DNA from 2 places in the Photorhabdus antumapuensis genome. Region 2 is predicted to be linked to the other one. Evidence: predicted binding sites of a transcription regulator. Region 2 holds the regulator's gene; the other holds the start of a gene.
What was found. The regulator PhoB, encoded in region 2, activates phosphate uptake and scavenging genes when phosphate is short. The targets are predictions, from matches to a motif close to CTGTCATAAAACTGNCNNAT.

Region 1 (5,914 bases), on a different contig from region 2:
CCAAACGCGATATTGTCGTAAATAGACATCGGAAATGGCGTTGGTTTTTGGAATACCATGCCAACTTTAGCCCGTAGCAGCGCCACATCCTGTTTATCAGTCAGGATATTATTGCCATCCAACAGAATTTCACCTTCCGCCCGCTGTTCACCATACAGTTCATACATTTTGTTGAAAGTTCGTAGTAACGTAGACTTACCGCAACCCGACGGACCGATAAAAGCGGTTACTTTATTCTTTGCAATATTCAACGTTATGTTTTTCAGCGCGTGAAATTTGCCATAGTAAAAGTTCAGATTGTGAACCTGAATTTTGCTGCTAGCGATATCATTAACTATGCTCATTTACTTCTCTCTGTTGAAAATATCGGTCAGTGCTTTTTCTTGGCAAACAACACACGCGCCACAATGTTAATCAGCAATACACACAGGGTTATCAATAATACGCCGGCCCACGCCAGTTGCTGCCATTCGGAGAATGGACTCATGGCAAATTTAAAGATGGTGACCGGTAAGTTAGCAATTGGCTGGCTCAGATCAGTACTCCAGAACTGATTGGAAAGAGAGGTGAACAGCAATGGCGCTGTTTCTCCGGCAATTCGGGCAATGGCCAGCAGCACACCGGTGATAATGCCGGATACCGATGCTTTCAGCGTAATGGCTGAAATCATTTTCCACTTCGGTGTACCTAAGGCATAAGCGGCTTCTCGCAGGCTATCAGGAACCAGTTTCAACATATTTTCCGTGGTCCTGATAACAATCGGCACCTGTAACAACGCCAAAGCAATCACTCCCGCCCAACCGGAGAAGTGCTGCATTTTCGTCACAACGACCATGTAAACAAATAAACCGACAACAATAGAAGGGGCTGACAGCAAAATATCATTGATAAAGCGGATCACCTCTGCCAGCCATGACCGGCGGCCATATTCCGCCAAATAGATACCCGCCATGATCCCCAGAGGCGTACCGATAACCGTCGCCCACAGGATCAGTAATCCACTGCCAACAATGGCATTTGCCAAACCACCACCTTCCGTATTCGGTGGTGGTGTCATTTCAGTGAACAACGCCAGTGACATGCCGTCGAAACCTTTAGTGACGGTGGAAAACAAAATCCACACCAGCCAAAACAGACCAAACAACATGGTCGCCATTGATAACAGCAGAGCGAAACGATTTTTTTGACGACGCCATGCCTGTTTACGGCTACTTACATTGGCATCAATAGGCTTTTGTCTGTCTATAGTTGCCATATCAGCGCCCCTCATTCTTCGCCAAACGCATAATCATCAATTTTGATAGCGCCAGCACAATGAAGGTGATCACAAATAGAATCAGACCAAGCTCCATCAATGATGCGGTATGCAAGCCAGATTCTGCTTCCGCGAATTCGTTCGCCAGCGCAGAAGTGATGCTGTTACCGGGCATAAACAGTGAGAAACTGTCGAGCTGGTAGGTATTACCGATGATAAAAGTCACCGCCATCGTTTCCCCCAACGCACGACCAAGCCCTAACATGACGCCACCGATCACGCCATTTCGGGTGTGAGGCAACACGATGTGCCAGATAACCTCCCAAGTGGTACAGCCGATACCATAAGCGGATTCTTTCATCATCACCGGAGTCTGTTCGAAGACGTCACGCATCACCGAAGCGATATAAGGGATAATCATGATAGCGAGAATGACACCTGCCGCCAGAATACCGATGCCAAAGGCAGGGCCGGAGAACAATTCACCCACAATTGGCAGACTAGAAAGGACATTACCGACGGGCTGTTGGAAATAGGTGGCAAACAGCGGCGAAAAAACAAACAACCCCCACATGCCATATACAATACTTGGGATGGCGGCCAGTAACTCAATGGCGATACCGAGCGGACGTTTCAGCCAGTTAGGCGCCAGTTCGGTTAGAAACAGGGCAATCCCAAAACTGACGGGCACTGCGATAATCAACGCAATCAACGAAGTCACCAACGTACCGTAAATCGGTATCAAGGCGCCAAATTGCTCCGCCGGGGCATCCCACGTTTTCTGCCAGAAGAAAGAGATGCCGAACTGCTGAATACTAGGCCAGGAGGCAATAATCAGCGAGATAATGATGCCTCCTAACAAAAATAAAGTTATCAGCGCAGCTAACCTAACCAGTGCGCTGAAAATAATATCGCCATTTTTACTGGGTGCTTTCATTGCCGTTTTTTGTTCGGCCATAGAGCTTATTCTCATTCGGGGTTAACTCCCCCTTAAGCCGGGGGAGAAATTAAAACGACAAATTTAATCGATATTTAAAACAATCACTATCAACACGACTTAATATAGAGCCTTACCATTGCTATCTTTTATCTGAGTTTTCCAAGTCGCACGCACTTGCTTAATCACCTCTCCGGGCAGGGTTGCATAATCCAGCTCGTTTGCCTGTTGACTGCCTTTCTCATAAGCCCAGTCAAAGAATTTCAATACTTCCGCCCCTTTCACTGCATTTTTCTGCTGTTTATGAACCAGAATAAATGTAGTGGAAGTCATCGGCCACGCATTTTCACCTTGTTGGTTTGTCAAATCCTGAGCAAATGTTTTATGCCATTCCGCTTTCTTCGCTGCGGCACTGAAACTCTCTTCTGTCGGGTTCACAATGTTGCCGTCAGCAGATACCAATTTGGTATAAGCCAGATGATTCTGTTTAGCGTAAGCATATTCAACATAACCAATGGAACCTGTCAGACGCTGAACAAATGCGGCAACCCCATCATTGCCTTTACCGCCTAAACCAATAGGCCAGCTTACGGTGGAACCCGCGCCAACTTTCTCTTGCCACGCTTTATTCACTTTAGAGAGGTAGCTAGTAAACACAAAGGAGGTACCGGAACCGTCAGCACGACGTATCACGGCAATATCTTGCTCCGGCAGTTTGACTCCCGGATTCAATTGAGTAATTGCTGGATCATTCCACTTTTTCACTTTACCTAAATAAATATCGCCTAAAGTTTTACCATCCAATGTCAATTCACCGGATTTAATCCCTGGGATATTAACCGCCAGTACCACCCCACCGATGACTGTCGGGAACTGAAACAAGCCATCAGCAGCTAACTTTTCATCCGATAAAGGGGCATCGGAAGCCCCGAAATCAACGGTATTTGCCAGAATTTGTTTTACGCCACCGGAGGAACCGATGCCTTGATAATTGACTTTATTGCCTGTCTCTTTTTGATAAGAATCTGCCCACTTGGCATACACCGGTGCGGGAAATGTCGCACCTGCCCCCGTTAAGCTAGTGGCAGCAAATACCGACAGGGTTGTCAAAGAAAACGTCGCTGCCATTATACCGGTTACGGTGGTACGCATCAGTTTCATAATCCCTCCTAATGGGATATTGAGAATCAATAAAGAAATGTACTCGTCAAATCAAAAAAGGTGCAAGAGAGAAAATAGGTCAATTTAATTACAGCAAAATGTCTTAATTATGACATTTTTATGACAGCGCAATGGACGCTTAACCGATGACTGACATAAAACTGTCATCTCCACACACCATTAAAATCAAATATAGGAGATGATTATCAAGCCGTTAAAAATTATCTTCCACGACAGGAATACAGACACGGATAGATAATCCTCCTCTGGGGCTGGTGCTCATTTCAATTTTCCCATCATGAGCATCAATAATTCGCTGAACAATCGCCAGACCTAACCCTGTTCCACTGCTGCTGCGCGCTCTTTCGCCGCGAACGAATGGCTGAAATAACCGTGGCAAATCTTCCTGTTTAATGCCAGCGCCATTATCTTCTACCTGAAACCAGGCAAATTTATTTGTCTGACCACTACTCACTTTAATCCAGCCATTACCATAACGATTGGCATTAACCAACATATTAGCCAATGCCCGTTTAATAGAAATCGGATTGGCGTTAACCGTTATTGGGTGAAGAGACAGATGGTTTTCAATATCCTGCTCATAGCCATTCTCTGCGGAAATCACCTCTTTGAGAATAGAATTCAGTTCACAAAACTCCATTGGCATTTCTTGTCCAGTACGGAGATAGTCAATAAATTGCTCAATAATAGCGTTACACTCTTCAATATCTTTATTGATAGATTCAGACAGATAAGCATCTTCCTTGCTCATCATTTCTGTTGCTAGTCGGATACGTGTCAGCGGAGTACGCAAATCATGGCTTACTCCGGCAATTAATATCGTACGGTCACTTTCCAATAACTTTATCCCGGCGGACATTTGGTTAAATGCGCGAATGGCTGCACGAACTTCCATAGAACCCGCCTCCCCCACCGCTGGCATCATAATACCTTTACCTGTTTGCCTGGCGGCATACTCCATTTCCAGTAAAGGCCGGTTCTGAAAACGGATATAAAGCCAGATACAACCGAATACCAGTAATAGAATTGCCAGTGTATAGCGGAAAATAGGAGAGAATTGATTTTGTTCGATCTCAGTCAGAGGAACCCTGACCCAAATATCGGGAGCCAGATAAGAATTAAGCCAAAGTATCGGGCTATCTGTGTTTATCTCCAGACGAAGATCAGCCTTGCCACCAAGGTATTCGCCCATCTTCTCACTCAAGAAATCATAACGCCTGGCCCAACGTAAACCTTGTACCTCCGCGTCAGATTCAGAATAGAGCGTAATACCCAACTCCTGGTAAATCTCCCGGCGAACTACCGGCGATATCACCAGAAAAGAGCCATCCTCTAGCTTCAACTTTTCAGCCATTAGGGTACGAACTTCATACGCTAATACCTTATTGAACTGCTGCAAACTTGGCATGATAACGAAATTCACAACAACCAAGTAACTGGTTACCAGACTGATAAACAGCATAGCCATAATCAGGAATAAAGTATGGGTAAACGTGCTGCGAGGGGAGAACCGCAATAATTTCATACACGAATTCCGTCTGGCACAAAGACATAGCCCAGACCCCAGATAGTCTGGATATAGCGAGGATGGGTAGGATCTTCTTCAATCACACGGCGCAGACGTGAAACCAAGACATCAATCGATCGCTTCATCGTACTATATTCCCGGCCACGAGCTAAACTCATCAGCTTATTACGGGACAGTGGCACGCCAGGATAAGACACCAGTACTTTCAATACAGCAAATTCTCCACTGGTTAATTGAATATGTTCATCCCCCTGAAACATTTCCCGCGTACTCAAATTGAGGCTAAACTTACCAAAATTAATAATTGCATCATCCTCAGCCGGTAGGCCCAATAACTTATTCGCCTGACGACGTAATACCGCCCGGATACGCGCCAATAACTCACGGGGATTAAATGGCTTCGGAATATAATCATCAGCGCCAATTTCCAACCCAACAATACGATCTACCTCCTCTCCCCTCGCCGTCACCATAATAATTGGCACCGGATTATTTTGGTTTCTCAGCCTTTGGCAAACAGAAAGCCCATCTTCTCCTGGTAACATTAAATCCAATACGATTAAGCTAACAGATTCCCGTGTCAGTAAGCGGTCCATCTGCTCCGCATTAGCAGCACTACGTACCTGAAAGCCTTGTTCTGTCAGATAACGTTCTAATAACGTTCGTAAACGCATGTCATCATCCACCACAAGGATCTTGTTATCTACTTGCATTATTAAACTCCAAAAAACACCACATACTTTGATAAATTTATCATTATGAAAGAGATTAACCCAAAGATAGAAACCAGATATCTGTATTTTGAGACTATTCCTAATAGGACTTATTTCCACTGTTATTAATTCAGATGATTAATTTAGTAGTTTATTACTGACAATGAGAACGCAGTAATTCACTGTCAAATATCGAATTTCTACCGTTATTTTGCCATCCACCAACCTACCAATTAGCGCTCTAGCTACCGGAAAATCGATAGAAATCCATTTATTAGCTGGATTAAATTCATCAGGCA
Region 2 (5,914 bases):
AAAAATAGAGCCGGGTAAAGCAACATTATCGGAGAATGTTCAACCAGGTATTGGACCCCATGAGAAACCAGAAACCACACACTACTCCATTACCGACAAAGAAGGTAATGCAGTTTCAACTACCTATACTATCAACGGACTTTTTGGTGCTGTCGCCATCGCCCCCGGAACAGGTTTCTTCCTCAATGATGAGATGGATGATTTCACCACTAAAATTGGTGAGAAGAATCTTTATGGTCTCGTTCAAGGTGCAACTAACTCTATTGCCCCTGGTAAGCGCCCACTATCCTCAATGAGTCCGACACTTGTCACAAAAGACAATAAGGTATTCCTTGTCCTGGGCTCACCCGGCGGCTCCCGTATTATCTCTATTACCCTGCAAACCGCCTTAAACATCATTGATCACGGAATGTCTCCTCAAGAAGCGGTCAATAGCCCTCGTATTCATCACCAATGGTTACCCGATGAAGTTTATTATGAGCAACGTGGAATTTCTAAAGACTCGTTGAATTTACTAGAAAAAATGGGATACAAGATGGTGGAGCAGATACCGTGGGGTGCTGCTGAAGTCATTATGGTTGGTTTACCTAAAACCGCTGGCGCTTCAGCTAATTCTTCAGGTAACGATGCCGCCGTATCTGGTCAGGTTCGTGAAAACCATTTCTATGGCGCCAATGATGTTCGACGCCCAGCAGGTGCGGCTATTGGTTACTAATAGATAGCCGGTAGCCCAAGAAACAATAAGATATCGGGATAGGAGCGCCTTCTCAGAAACCCTATCCCGTACTCTCCCTAAACATCTAACGATGACAAGCCGTCAGAATAAACGGGCTATTATCATTGATGAGTTTGCCTCTCGCGAGCACCTGAACGCCCTAAAACTCGGTCATAAATACCAAACACGACTAAAACTAGCAGAGATGGTGCTAACCAGGCTAACCCCTGATCCGCCAGTGGTAAACGAGTTGCCCAGTTCGGTAATAAATACGCCAGTGCTTCAGATGATTTAATCGCATCCAAGATACCAAACATCAGACTAACTAACATTACCGGCGCCAAAATACGGGTAAAATTGTGCCACCAGCACAGCGTGAAACTCAACACAATCAGAACGATACAAGGTGGATAAATAGCAGTCAGTACCGGTATGGAAATCTTAATCAAATGACTCAAACCAAGGTTAGAAGTCAACATGGAAAATCCACCCAGGATCAGAACCAGTGAACGATAAGACAGGGGCAAATAACGGCTGAAAAACTCAGCACATGCACACGTTAATCCAACCGCAGTCACCATACAGGCGACGAAAATCAACACAGCCAAGAAAATACTGCCGACACCACCAAAAGTATGATGAACATAGGCATGCAAAATGACAGCACCATTTTCCGCATGAGGCACTAACGATCCACTACCAGCACCTAATTTGAACAGAGATAGATAAACCAGTATCAGACCAAGGCCAGCAATAAAACCTGCCCACATCGCATAACGGGTTAATAATGAAGATGAGGCAACGCCTCTTGAACGCGCTGCGTTAACAATGACAATCCCAAATACCATCGCACCCAGCGTATCCATTGTCAGATAACCATTGACGAAACCGCTGGAGAATGGGATTTGCTGATAAATATCAATAGCTGGAATTGAACTACCGGCCGGCCAAAGTAAAGCAGCAACACCAAGTATACCTAACGCCAACATCTTGATAGGTGCTAACACATGCCCGACAGTATCAAGCAAACGGCCTGGATAAAGGGAAACAGCAATGACCAGAACAAAATAAATAAGACTGTAGATAAACAGGGATAACTCACCGGTACTGGTAAGCGGGGCAATGCCTACTTCAAAAGAGACCGTTGCAGTCCGTGGGATAGCGAATAAAGGACCAACAGCCAAATAACACACTGTCGCAAGCAGCAAACCAGCAACTTTACCAATAGGTGAACTCAGCTCTTCAATACCACCGCCAACTTTTGCCAATGAGATGATTGTAATGACGGGTAAACCAACCGCTGTCGTTAGAAAGCCTAATGCTGCCAGCCAAACATATTCACCTGATTGTAACCCCACCATAGGGGGAAAAATAATGTTTCCCGCCCCGACAAACAGAGCAAAAGTCATAAACCCTAATGCCCAAATATCCTTAGATGATAAACGATGTGTCATAATGATTATTAATGTTTTGTTACCATATTTAATGGCCTGAATAATATAAATATCGTCAATAGTTAAGCCCATATTGACAATATTGAACCCTAATTTAACGATTTATTATCAAAATAATATTCACCAGGTATCTGTTGAAGACAGGTTATAGTGGTCATTATAGATAGAATCGCCAACAACTGCCCACAAGTAAAACTTTTATAGTGCCAGAAGGCAATAGATAAACCAGAATGCAGAAGTATATGCCGTACTCTTTTTCAAAACTAGTGATTGCTGTTAGCTATCATTGAATAAACACTATATGATTTGCGTTTTTTTTAACCTGAAAAAATAATAATCAATTACGAAGATTAATTATTACTGTTAATCAAATTATTCCTATCTCTTCTGCTGGTTATTTTGACAGGTACAATCAATCCTGTCGGTAAAGTAAAACTAAAGATCGTCCCTTTGCCTATTTCGCTGGAAACTTCAAGATGAGAATGGTGATGATGTAAGGCATGTTTAACAATCGCAAGACCGAGACCACTTCCTCCAGTTTGTCTAGAACGCGCTTTATCTACTCGATAAAAACGTTCAGTCAAACGAGGTAGATGTTCAGCACTGATACCTTGCCCATTATCTTTCACTGTAAATTCAACACCGTGGGAATTCTTTTTCCAACTAACATCAATTTGAGTGCCTTTAGGAGTATGGTTAACCGCGTTATAAACCAAATTCGACATTGCACTGCGAAGCTGTTCTTCATTACCGAACACTTTTAGATCTTCACCAATATCAAAATTAATCTTATAACATTCATTACCCAGCGCTGTGGCTTCCTGACGCAATACTTTAAGCATCAAAGGCACATCAACGACTTCATTCATATCAATCTGGGGAGCGACTTCAATTTTAGACAGTTGCAATAATTGTTTCACCAAACTGTCCAGCCTCCGGGTTTGCTCCTGCATCGTATTCAGCGCTTTCTTATTTAGCGAACTATCCTCTGCCTGATCCTGCATCACTTCCAAATAACCCTGCAAGACGGTTAGAGGGGTACGCATTTCATGACTGACATTGGCAAAAAAGTCACGACGAGCATTTTCCAGTGTTCGCTTCTGAGTCACATCTCTGGCAACCATTAAGAACTGCCCCTCAGAATAAGGCATCACCCGAAACTCAACAGTGAAACCATGATTTAATTCAATGGATAAAGGGCGCGAAAAATCCCTGGACAGGATATATCGGCTAAAATCAGGGTAGCGAAGTAAATTAAAAATATGCTGTCCATTGTCTTCAGGCCAACGAAAACCAAGCAAATGTTGTGCCAAATGGTTACACCAGAAAATATTACCTTCCGTTGTCATCATCACAATAGCATCGGGCAATGATTCCGCCCCGCTACGAAACCGTTTGATCAACAGCGCCAGCTCACGACGCCGTTTTCGATTCCGTTGCTGCATCTGGTGAATACCATAGAAAATTGGCTCCCACCCTCCTCTCCCCGACGGTGGCAACATACTGCGATCCAACCATAGCCAATTCGAAAGTTTCAGCAAGTTATAACCATGCCATATCAGTACCAAAAACACCGAAGCAAATAAACACCAAGACAAATGACCAATAAATATCGATAGAATTAACGCAGGCAAACAAAAGAGAAACAGCTCTGAAACCAGTTTTTTCCAAGATAAACGTTCTAACACATTAGATTCTCCGGTGCGTGGATTTACTGCCTATCCCAATAGGCACTTAGTAACGGGTAGAAAAACGATAGCCCGTACCACGAACGGTCTGCACCATTTTATCATGGCCGCCAATCTCTAATACTTTACGTAAACGGCGAATATGGACATCAACAGTTCTATCTTCAACATAAACATTTGCTCCCCAAACATAATTAAGCAACTGTTCACGACTATAGACTCGCTCAGGGTGAGTCATAAAGAAGTGCAATAATTTAAATTCCGTCGGCCCCATATCCAGTGCTTTATCCTGGCTAGTCACCCGATGGGACGTTGAATCCAAAACCAAACCATCCATTTCGATGATATCTTCCATGACCATCGGTGAAATACGCCGTAATACCGCTTTAACTCTGGCAACCAACTCCTTGGGAGAGAAAGGCTTAGTGATATAGTCATCTGCCCCAACTTCGAGGCCACGCACCCGATCTTCCTCTTCACCACGGGCAGTCAACATCATCACCGGAATATCACGAATATTATTATTCCGTTTCATCTGCTTAATTATCTGCAAACCAGAACCACCGGGGAGCATCCAATCCAATAACACTAAATCAGGATAGGGTTCAGATAAACATGCCAACGCAGAATCATAATCCTCTGCTTCTACCGGCTGATACCCGTTTTTTTCCAGCACAAAACAGACCATCTCACGAATCGGAGCTTCATCTTCAACTACCAGAATGCGTCTTGCCATGATTAATCCCGTTAATATATTGAGATAAACGCTACTTAGTTTGAAAAAGCATTATGCGTCAGTTTTATGACAAATTTATGAAATCCTGCCTTGGTTATCCTCTATCTGCAATCGATTTCGCAATAATTAATTTAACAATTGTCATATTTCATAATGAATGCGAAGCCGCTCGGAGATATATTCACGAAATCAGATTTAAAAGCGACATCCAGAATATAGCGATTATAATCATGCTTCACTTTAACCAATGACGGCGAAACTATGCGTATTATTCACACTTCGGACTGGCATCTTGGCCAATATTTTTTTACAAAAAGCCGGGTTGCTGAACATCAACATTTTCTGCGCTGGCTGATTAAACAGATTGAACATTATCAGGCCGATGCATTAATTGTTGCCGGAGATGTATTTGATACCGGTTCACCGCCTAGCTATGCCCGTGAATTGTATAATCGCTTTGTCGTTGAACTACAACCGACTGGCTGTCAGTTAATTATCCTTGGTGGTAACCATGATTCAGTAGCAACATTAAATGAATCAAAAGAACTCCTTTCCTGCCTAAATACCACCGTTATTGCTCATGCAGAAAAAGATCCACAAAAACAGATAAAAGTACTCACCACCAAACAAGGCAATGCCGGTGCAATTCTTTGTGCAATCCCTTTTCTGCGGCCAAGAGATATTATGCTCAGCCAGTCTGGTCAGTCAGGAGAACAAAAACAACTCGTATTACAAGAAGCCATTGCAGAACACTATCATCGACTCTATCGGCAAGCGTGTGAATTACGTGATGAATTGAATTTGCCCTTACCTATCATTGCTACCGGGCATCTGACGACCATTGGCGCCACTGTTACAGATTCGGTGCGGGATATTTATATTGGTACATTGGATGCCTTCCCGGCGCAAGCTTTCCCGCCGGTAGACTATATTGCGCTTGGGCATATTCACCGGCCACAAGTAGTGGCTAAATCTGAACATATTCGCTACAGCGGTTCCCCTATTCCTCTTAGTTTCGATGAAGTCGGGCAAGAGAAAAGTGTTTGTTTGGTGGAATTTACCCAAGACAAACTGGAATCCATCAAGCTTTTACCCATTCCGCAATATCAGCCCATGCAACTAATAAAGGGCAACCTACAACAAATTGAACAACAGTTGAAAACTTTTAATGACTATCAAGGAGAGCAACCCGTCTGGCTGGATATTGAAGTTGCAACCCAAGATTACCTCCATGATATTCAGAAAAGGATTCAATCAATGGTTGCTGAGCTTCCGGTCGAAGTCATTCTGCTACGACGTAGTAAAACACAGCGACAAAATA

Region 1: a site for PhoB is predicted at 3,461-3,480, ahead of pstS (phosphate ABC transporter substrate-binding protein PstS). Genes of this name have one in related genera too.

What each region holds. Positions count from the first base shown of each region.
Region 1 is NZ_JAHZMK010000026.1:74,702-80,615, reverse strand. Features, by position in the region: gene pstB (phosphate ABC transporter ATP-binding protein PstB) at 1-344, opposite strand, end outside; gene pstA (phosphate ABC transporter permease PstA) at 371-1,255, opposite strand; gene pstC (phosphate ABC transporter permease PstC) at 1,257-2,213, opposite strand; gene pstS (phosphate ABC transporter substrate-binding protein PstS) at 2,313-3,353, opposite strand; gene envZ (two-component system sensor histidine kinase EnvZ) at 3,568-4,899, opposite strand; gene ompR (osmolarity response regulator transcription factor OmpR) at 4,896-5,615, opposite strand; gene KZ793_RS22885 (GreA/GreB family elongation factor) at 5,754-5,914, opposite strand, start outside.
Region 2 is NZ_JAHZMK010000012.1:181,035-186,948, forward strand. Features, by position in the region: gene ggt (gamma-glutamyltransferase) at 1-715, shown strand, start outside; gene brnQ (branched-chain amino acid transport system II carrier protein) at 838-2,169, opposite strand; gene phoR (phosphate regulon sensor histidine kinase PhoR) at 2,520-3,857, opposite strand; gene phoB (phosphate regulon transcriptional regulator PhoB) at 3,904-4,593, opposite strand; gene sbcD (exonuclease subunit SbcD) at 4,855-5,914, shown strand, end outside.